3 regions of the Virgibacillus sp. W0430 genome follow, and region 2 is predicted to be linked to each of the others. Evidence: riboswitches for the same ligand, from Rfam matches in the RefSeq annotation. Region 2 holds a riboswitch; each other region holds the start of a gene.
The links. A riboswitch is a leader RNA that binds a small molecule or an ion and turns the genes downstream of it on or off. The one in region 2 is predicted to bind S-adenosylmethionine.

Region 1: another riboswitch for S-adenosylmethionine. It lies ahead of ACLIBH_RS01715 (O-acetylhomoserine aminocarboxypropyltransferase/cysteine synthase family protein); the one in region 2 lies ahead of ACLIBH_RS10105 (MetQ/NlpA family ABC transporter substrate-binding protein).
Region 3: another riboswitch for S-adenosylmethionine. It lies ahead of metK (methionine adenosyltransferase); the one in region 2 lies ahead of ACLIBH_RS10105 (MetQ/NlpA family ABC transporter substrate-binding protein).

What each region holds. Positions count from the first base shown of each region.
Region 1 is NZ_JBPYCS010000002.1:123,793-127,080, reverse strand. It holds partial or broken gene ACLIBH_RS01715 (O-acetylhomoserine aminocarboxypropyltransferase/cysteine synthase family protein) at 649-1,962, opposite strand; SAM riboswitch class I at 2,097-2,215, opposite strand; gene rarD (EamA family transporter RarD) at 2,285-3,193, opposite strand.
Region 2 is NZ_JBPYCS010000018.1:27,962-31,249, forward strand. It holds gene ACLIBH_RS10100 (hypothetical protein) at 1-1,069, opposite strand, end outside; SAM riboswitch class I at 1,819-1,926, shown strand; gene ACLIBH_RS10105 (MetQ/NlpA family ABC transporter substrate-binding protein) at 2,041-2,856, shown strand; gene ACLIBH_RS10110 (methionine ABC transporter ATP-binding protein) at 2,914-3,288, shown strand, end outside.
Region 3 is NZ_JBPYCS010000005.1:4,839-8,126, reverse strand. It holds gene pckA (phosphoenolpyruvate carboxykinase (ATP)) at 1-906, opposite strand, end outside; SAM riboswitch class I at 1,116-1,221, shown strand; gene metK (methionine adenosyltransferase) at 1,339-2,538, shown strand; gene ACLIBH_RS03945 (gamma carbonic anhydrase) at 2,633-3,160, opposite strand; gene ACLIBH_RS03940 (class I SAM-dependent methyltransferase) at 3,208-3,288, opposite strand, start outside.

The DNA.
Region 1 (3,288 bases), on a different contig from region 2:
AACATGAACGATGATTTTGTAATCGAATGGTGAACTCCTCGTCACATATTAAAGTTCTTTCGTTTACTTTAGAAAATGGCATAGCGAGACTATCTGCTCGTTCGATCGGATAGTTTTACTAGGGCGTTCCAATAACTTACAGATTGGATAATTTTCATGGATAGAAGGAATTGAGAGCAGCTTTAAAAAGAGTAAAATGAACGAGAACGGTACACAAATTATTAAAGTTCGCCCCCAAAAGAAGGCGAACTCAATGGGTTGTACAATATAGGACGTTGGTGAAGAAAAATCACATTACTATTTGGTAGGGAACTGTGAAGGAAATTTACGGACGTCATTTTGATTTCATATTAAAAAACAAATGAATTTCTCTGTAGAAACAAAATACAATACAAAACATAAAGAAACACACTCCAATACAAATGAAACAGCATTGAAGTGTGTGCAATTATGACATTCCCACTCTTAAAGATGACTGGAACGGAAGTCGACGGACTCCTGCGGAAATAGCACGCGTCCGAAGATCACTGTAGCGACTCAGTTAGAGGAGCTACAGAAGCGGAGGCAGTAACCGCGGCAAGCCTGTCGGCTGTAGTGCAAGTCAGCAAGATCAGAGCGCAAGCGTTCATGTTTTTGTGCTAATTATTTACCGACAGCTTTTGTAATAGCTTCATCTAAATCTTTTAAAATATCCTTAGTTGATTCAATTCCAACAGAAAGACGAACAAGTTCCTCAGAAACGCCACTTTTCTTTAAGTCTTCCGCACTTAATTGTTGGTGTGTAGTGGAAGCAGGATGAATAATTAATGACTTTGCATCTCCTACATTCGCCACGTGAGACCATAATTGTACATTGTCAATTAGCTGTCTGCCTGCTTCACGTCCACCTTTAATTCCAAAAGTAATAACGGAGCCGTATCCATCTTTGAAGTACTTTTTCGCTAGTTTATGTGATGGATGATCCTCTAGACCTGGAAAGTTGACCCACTCTATTGCTGGATGCTCTTGTAGAAACGCTGCAACTTCTTGAGCATTTTGATTATGACGCTCAATTCGTAAATGCAATGTTTCCAGGCCTTGGATAAGTAAAAATGCATTTTGTGGACTTAAGCATGCCCCTGTATCGCGTAAAAGCTGAACACGTAACTTTAAGGCAAATGCTGGTTCACCTAGATCAGCAAATCGAATCCCGCCATAGCTTTCATCTGGTTCTGTAAAGCCAGGGAACTTCCCTGAACTCCAATCAAACCTGCCAGCATCTACTACGATCCCGCCAATTGTCGTCCCATGTCCGCCAATCCATTTAGTCGCTGAGTGGACGACAATGTCAGCACCCCATTGGATTGGATTTGCAAAATATGGAGCAAATGTATTGTCAATAATTAATGGAATGTTATTTTCATGGGCAATCTCCGCTACTTTTTCTACATCAAAAACGTTTAAGCTAGGGTTCGTAATTGTTTCACCAAAAACTGCCTTAGTTTTATCAGTTATCGCAGCTCGAATTGCTTCAGGATCGGTTCCGTCAACAATTTTTACATTAATGCCATAGCGCGGTAATGTATGTACAAATAAGTTGTACGTTCCACCATACAAATTGCTGTCTGCAACAATTTCATCGCCAGCACTAGCAATGTTTAAGATAGCATATGTAATAGCGGCCATTCCTGATGAGGTTGCAACTGCTGCTACGCCACCTTCTAATAAAGCAACTCGCTGTTCAAATACATCAACTGTTGGATTCATTATTCTCGTATAAATATTTCCCGGCTCTTTTAAACCGAATAAATTTTGTGCATGCTCCGTGTCGTTAAAGACATACGATGTTGTTTGATAAATTGGAACAGCACGAGAACCTGTCGTTGGGTCAACAGACTGCCCTCCATGTAATAAAATTGTTTCTTTGTCTTCGTAATTAAAGTTTGTCAAAATAATTCCTCCTTGGATTTTTAAGCCGGCCATTTAACCGCCTTGTGAGATTTGCACGTAGTGCGCTGAACGCACGTATGCTTTGAAGCAGGAATCTGGATTGAGAAGGGGTAGGGATACAAAAAGCCCTCTTCATAAGAAGAGGGCGTTAAATGCTACCGTTCCTCCTCTTATCTTCCAGATCAAGAGATGACCTGTAGGATTTGGCACCATCAAAAGCATATCGAAATGCTTTTAGGTTGCTGGGCTTCATCGGGCCTATTCCCTCCGCCGCTCTTGATAAGAGATATAACTATTAGATTAAAATGTATGTTACATGAAGAAAATACATTTGTCAACAAAAGATTTGAAAAATTCAATGTTGCTGTTTTTCTTTACGAATAGGACGGTGCCTTAAAGAACTGCCCATATAAAGAAAGAGGGCAATCCATATAAAAATAAATGAAAGGAGATGCGCTTGTGAAAAGGTTTCTCCGTACAAGAACACACCGAGAAGTAACATTATTGTTGGCGCAATATATTGCAAAAACCCGACCATTGACAACGGAATCGTACGCACAGCGCTTCCAAATAAAAGGAGCGGTACAGCTGTTGCTACCCCCGTACCAATTAACAATAGTACGGTTAAAGAATCCGCTGTATGAGCGGGTGTTGACCCACTAGAAAAAAACAATACATAAATAAGTGCAATCGGCATAACAATCATTGTTTCAATTGCAAGGCCAAAGAGGGAGCTAAGATTAACCATTTTTTTAAAAAGGCCGTATAAAGCGAATGTTATAGCGAGTAGAAGGGAAACCCACGGGAAAACACCGAAACTAATTGTTAAATTTAAAACGCCGATACTTGCAAGAATTATAGAAAATAATTGCCTTCTCGTCAGCCTTTCTTTTAGCACAATAATACCGAGTAAAATACTAACGAGCGGATTAATATAATAGCCGAGGCTTGCTTGAATGACATGATCACTGTTAACCGCCCAAATAAAAATTAGCCAATTAAAGCTAATGATAAAGGATGCTGATAGGATGCTAATTAATTTTTTTCGATCAGCGATTAATTGCTTGCACGTCTGCAAGAATGAAGATCCTTTTCGTAAAAGTAGAATTACGGCCATCATAAGTACAAAAGACCAAATAATACGGTGCGCTAATACGGTATCTGCTGGAACGTTATTCACGAGCTTCCAATAAATAGGGAGGAACCCCCATAATATATAAGCAGCCAATGCATATATAATCCCTGATTTGCTATTACTTGTCATGATGTTTCCCTCTTTTCCAATAAAAGTACAGTTCGTGACGATTAAAAGCGCGCTGCGAATTAATTCCTTCGGTGTACGGCAATTGTTTCGTCAAG
Region 2 (3,288 bases):
AAATAACGATCGGATAATTCGCAGAAATTAAAAATGGCTGCTGAATAAAGTCTAGAACTGCTGTTTCATTTAAGCTATTTGAAAAAAATGCTAGAGCAATGAACAAGACGACAAAGTTCTGCATATGATTCATATGCTGTTTCCATACATTCCAGGCAAGCACACGAAAATAAAACCACCGTTTAATAATAATTGCCCATGCCGCAGAGAATGGAATAATAACGAGAGTAACAGTTAAAATAAAATTCCATTGAAAAAGATGGCTAACCGTTATTACGACTGTTAAAAACAATAAGAGTGCGATAAATAGCTTTATAATTTTTTGAAAAATACTGTATTGCGATAAGCTACTTTTAGTTAAGTGACTCGCGTCATAAGGGACAGCTTTATACTTAAGTTTTCCGATAAAACTATCAATTAGTAGCACGATCAGTGCAATGAGCAGTAACCACGGTAAATAAACTAAGTAACTAATTTGTGTATAGTCAACTATTATTGCGACTGCAATTTCCATCGGACTCCAAATTAGAGCGAGACAAAAAGCCCGTAACGTTGTCTTACTAATAAAAGCTTTACTTATTACGGAATCCACTTTCTTCAAGTTTTTCCCTAATATATTTTGTGATAGATTGATCGCTGATAAATTTAGAAATGTTACTAATGTAAACGACGTTAATAAACTACGCCCGTACAATTTTCCTAAATCAGAAACGTTTTCTTTGATAAATGCATTTACCCGTTGATCGTATTTCCCAACATGAACGGCACTGTTTATCCAAGGTAAGACAGAAAAGAATGCAAGCAATGACATATTCGTCGTTGTAAATAACGGCAGCTTGTATATCGGAACCTGAGCTTGAATGAATAATATTGCTCCGATGATTAGAAAAATACTGCCTAATATTTTAAATAATTTACTTGCATATACAAATGAAATAGCTAGCATAGCGATAGCACAAAATCCAATTATATATTCGATCGTTTGCTTTTGTAAAAACACGTTTATAATATGTAATGTTAACACGGTAGAATAAAATATGTATAAATGATTTCGCAAAGGTGTCTTCATTATATGTAATTCCTTTCTAGCTTCTGTCCTTTTCTATTAACCACTATATCATAAGTGAATACGTCAATTATCCGAAAGAGTCAAATAACATCCAGATTATACCCGTTACTTTCCACTATAGGCGGACGCTTTCCGCGGGCATGGCTTGAGCCTCCTCGGAAGAAAACCCACTTCCTGTAAGGTCTCAAGACGCATGCTTTTCCCGCAGGAGTCGCCGCCTTTCGTTCCAAGTAACTAATAAGTGCAAGCATTGATATAAGTGATTGAGTCCCTATCTGAATAATAGGTCAAACATCTTGGACGTTCCGTGATCTTCCTAGATAATGGTGTTAGGATCATTTGGGACAATTCTTATACGCAGACTGGGAAACAGTCTTCCTAATGTGTTTATGCCCACAAGGGGAACATACCCGATTATTGATAATAGAAACATTTCGAAACAATAGGCGGACGAATAATGCCTAAACATAATATACGAGGGGGAATAACTATGAAAAAAAGAAGGACACTTACTGAAAAATATATTACAATACGTAATTCCTATGCTTTTTCAAACATTTTGCTCTACGAATAGATAAAGTTGATTAAACAGTTAATTCTTTTAATCGTGTACATCGTATTCTTACAGGTTAATAATCTAAATTATTAGAATAAATACACTTTAAATATTTTCCATTTCACCGTTGACAAGTTTTAAATAGTAAGGTAAATTATATGCAGAAGTAACGAACGATAATTAAATAGCTTATCTCTTATCAAGAGTAGCTGAGGGACTGGCCCGATGAAGCTCGGCAACCATCTATCGTCGGATAGAAAGGTGCTAATTCCTGCAAAACAATTGTTTTGAAAGATAAGAGAGGGACTTTTGTAATCTTAAATTATATGTTACAAGCCTCTCTTTCTTTTGATAGAGAGGCTTTTTGTTTTTCGTAATGCTACTTCAAGAAACCATCATCCAGGAGGAGAAAAGAATGAGAAAAACAGCATTTATTTTAAGTATTATTTTATTGATTGGATTGCTTGCAGCTTGTGGCAGCGACAACGAAGAAAGCAGCACATTAAGTGAGGACAAGCTAGTAATTGGAACTACTTCCGGTCCACAGGAACAAATTTTAGAAGTAGCGAAAGAGGTTGCAGCTGAAGAAGGCTTAGAAATTGAACTAAAAGTATTCTCTGATTACATTTTACCAAATACTGCACTTGCAGAAGGTGAGCTTGATGTTAACTGTTATCAGCACGAACCGTTTTTAGCAGCATTTAACGAAGATCACGGCACAGACTTAACGACTGTTGGAAAAACTATTTTGAACCCAATGGGTGTTTACTCAGAAAAGTACGATAGCTTTGATGCAATTCCAGAAGGTGCTTTATTCGGCTTACCGAATGACCCGACAAACGGTGCTCGTGCATTGTTCATTTTAGAAGAAGCAGGCTATATTACGTTAGCTGATGACAATAAAGAAAATGCAACAATTCATGATATAAAAGAAAATCCGAAAAACTTAGAGTTTATTGAATTAGAAGCTTCTCAAATACCAAAACAGCTTCCAGAATTAGATGCGGCAGCAATTAATACGAACTATGCATTAGAGTCAGGACTCGTACCGACAGACGACTCAATCATTTTAGAATCAACAGACTCACCATATGTAAATTATATCGTTACACGTACTGAAAACAAAGACGACCCTGTCGTCGAAAAGCTAGTAAATGCATATCAATCGGACAAAGTAAAACAATTTATTGAAGAAGAATTTCAAGGATCTATGATTCCAAGCTGGGATTAATAAAGCATCGGGAACATTACGTAATCGTAATGTTCCCTTTTGAAAGGAAGGACATATATGATCGTTCTTGATAATGTAACGAAAGTTTTCCCATCAAAAAGTGGCGAAGTAAAAGCTGTATCAAATGTAAATCTAAAAGTTAAAAAAGGAGAAATCCATGGCGTTATTGGATATAGCGGCGCAGGTAAAAGTACTTTAATCCGTTGTGTCAATTTGCTTGAAAAACCGACGAGTGGCAACGTATATATCCAAGGTGTCGAAACGACAGCTCTTTCTGCTGATAAATTACGGGCTGTTCGTAAAAACATCGGAATGATTTTCCAAGGGTTTAATTTATTAAAAACAGCAACCGTATTTGATAACATTGCCATCCCACTAAAATTACTAGGCTTTACTAAGGAAGAAGTGCACGAGCGTGTAGAAAAGTATTTA
Region 3 (3,288 bases), on a different contig from region 2:
TCCATCCAACACGACATTTTCGAGAACTGAACCGAAACGAATTGCATTAAAGATTTGTGGCTCTTTTTCTTCCGATAAATCAATGCATTTTGCGTAACAGCCACCTTCGATATTAAAGACACCGTTTGGTCCCCATCCATGTTCATCGTCCCCAATGAGATGTCGATAAGGATCAGCAGAAAGTGTCGTTTTTCCTGTCCCAGACAAACCAAAGAAAAGCGCAACGTCTCCTTCCTGTCCAACGTTGGCAGAGCAATGCATGGAAAGGATGTTTTGTAATGGTAATAAATAATTCATAACAGAGAAAATCGACTTCTTTATTTCTCCTGCATATTCCGTACCACCGATAAGTACGGTTCTTCTTTTAAAAGAAATGATTATAAATGTTTCGGATTTTGTACCATCAATTGCTGGATCCGCTTTAAATGTAGGAGCCGAAATTACAGTGAATTCAGCTTCGTGTTCTTTTAATTCATTTTCTGACGGACGAATAAACATTTGACGAGCAAATAGGTTATGCCAAGCATATTCATTTATTACTTGAACAGGAAGGCGATAATTTTCATCAGCTCCTGCAAACCCTTTAAACACGTAAATTTCATCTTTTTCTTGTAAATGCATAATTACTTTATTATAAAGTTTATCGAACGATTCCTCATCGATCGCTTGATTGACAGCACCCCAATCGACGTTGCCTTCCGATACATCATCCCGAACAATAAATCTATCCTTCGGAGAACGTCCTGTATATTTACCAGTAGTAGCCTGTATTGCCCCAGTAACTGTTAATTCCCCTTCGCGATGGGATAAAATATTCTCGACTAATAATGGAACAGATAAATTTTCATATATTCGCGTTTTACTGCTTAAGTCATTTAAAACAGACGAATGTTTAATCGAATTCATATGGGATACCTTCCTTTATTCAATTTACTTAAATCTGACTAATAGTATAACACATTATATAAATAGTGCATACTAATAATTTCGATATTTTACTTGACATATATCCGATTGTAACCATTCCTAACGAATTTGTGAAGTTTAGCTTATTATAAACGATTATTAAGTTGACATACGACTATTAATTCGTTAGCATAAATGCTAAGCGGATACTCTTATTCAGAGTCGGTGGAGGGACAGACCCTATGAAACCCAGCAACCATCACAGTAGTGAAAAGGTGCTAACCTGATGCAAGGATTTTCCTTGAACAATAAGAGCGAAAGGCTACTATTCCTTTCCTCATGATTGCAGGAAGGAATTTTTTTGTGTTTTTCGTGAATAATGAAATGAATAGAGTGCCGAAATATATATTGTCCTTTAAAGGAGGGACTATAATGTCAGTGAAACGACGCTTATTTACATCTGAATCTGTAACAGAAGGACATCCTGATAAAATGTGTGATCAAATATCCGATGCCATTTTAGACGAAATTTTAAAAAACGATCCTTTTGCTCGTGTTGCATGTGAAACGACCGTTACGACTGGTCTTGTATTAGTGTCTGGGGAGATTACAACGAATACATATGTTGATATTCCAACAATTGTACGCAATACGATTAAGGATATTGGATACACACGTGCAAAATATGGTTTTGATGCAGATACATGTGCGGTGTTAACAGCTATTGATGAACAGTCATCAGATATTGCTGAAGGAGTAGACTGTGCGTTAGAAGCTCGGGAAGGGCATATGACAGAGGCTGAGATTGCAGCTATTGGGGCAGGGGATCAAGGATTAATGTTCGGTTATGCATGTAATGAAACAGAGGAGCGGATGCCGCTTGCGATTTCCTTGTCACATAAGCTTGCTAAACGTTTAGCAGATGTAAGAAAAGAAGGAATTTTAGACTACATTCGTCCGGATGGAAAAACGCAAGTAACGATTGAGTACGACGAGAATGATGAACCAGTACGGGTCGATACGATCGTCGTGTCTACACAGCACCATGAAGATATTACTTTAGATCAGATTGAAAAAGATATTTTACGCGAGGTTATTGAGCCTGTCGTCCCGACGCATTTGTTGGATGACAAAACAAAGTACTTTATTAATCCTACCGGGCGATTTGTAATTGGTGGGCCTCAAGGAGATACAGGGCTGACTGGTCGTAAAATTATTGTTGATACGTATGGCGGTTACGCTCGACATGGTGGCGGTGCATTCAGTGGAAAGGATGCAACAAAGGTAGACCGTTCCGGTGCATATGCCGCACGCTATGTTGCAAAAAATATTGTAGCTGCAGATCTTGCTGATGTTTGTGAAGTACAGCTCGCTTATGCGATCGGTGTCGCTGAACCTGTTTCTATTTCTGTTAATACGTTTGGAACAGGAAATGTTGATGAAGATCGTCTTGTGCAAGCAATTCGTAAACTATTTGATTTAAGACCTGCAGGCATTATAAAAATGCTTGATTTACAGAACCCGATATTTCGTAAAACAGCTGCATACGGTCACTTTGGACGAACAGATACGATTTTCCCATGGGAAAAAACGGATAAAGTTGAAGAACTAAAAGCAATTACACTAAATTAGATATCGAGATGAGGCAGAACCCATTTTTGCAATTTTACCATTACGTATAGTTTGCAGGTCTGCCTCATTTTTTGTTTCTATTTAATTTAACAAATTAAAAGTCGTGTCCAAGGTCGGTTAAGTTTTTATATTCGCTTCTTTTTTCTAAGTATGATTTTCGAATCCGGTCCATTTCATCTATATCTTTATCGGTTAGTTCTCGTATCACTTTTGCCGGTCGTCCGAAAGCGAGCGTACGTGGTGGTATCTTTTTTCCTGGGGGAACAAGGGTGCCAGCGCCAATAAATGCATGCTCACCAATCTCAGCCCCATCTAAAATCATACTTCCCATACCGATAAGTGCATTTTTTCGGATTGTTGCAGCGTGCAATGTAACCTGATGTCCGATTGTGACATCATCTTCAACGATTACTGGCATATTTGGACTTTGATGAATAAGGGAGAGGTCTTGGATATTTACACGCTTACCAATTCGTGTCGGTGCAACATCTCCGCGTATTACCGTTTTAAACCAAATGCTTGATTGCTCCTTAATTTCCACATCGCCAATAATTACAGCATCTTTGGCAACAAATGCAGTAGGATCGATAACTGGTGATTTTCCTTTATAATCATGAATCATCGTTGTTTTTCCTCCAGTCATAAAAAAAATAGTATATGCTATTGAAATTATTTTTTTTGAATTGCAATTATAAACGGTGGATCATTTTTTTGATTGATAAATCGATACTGAAGGACGTTATAAAGCTT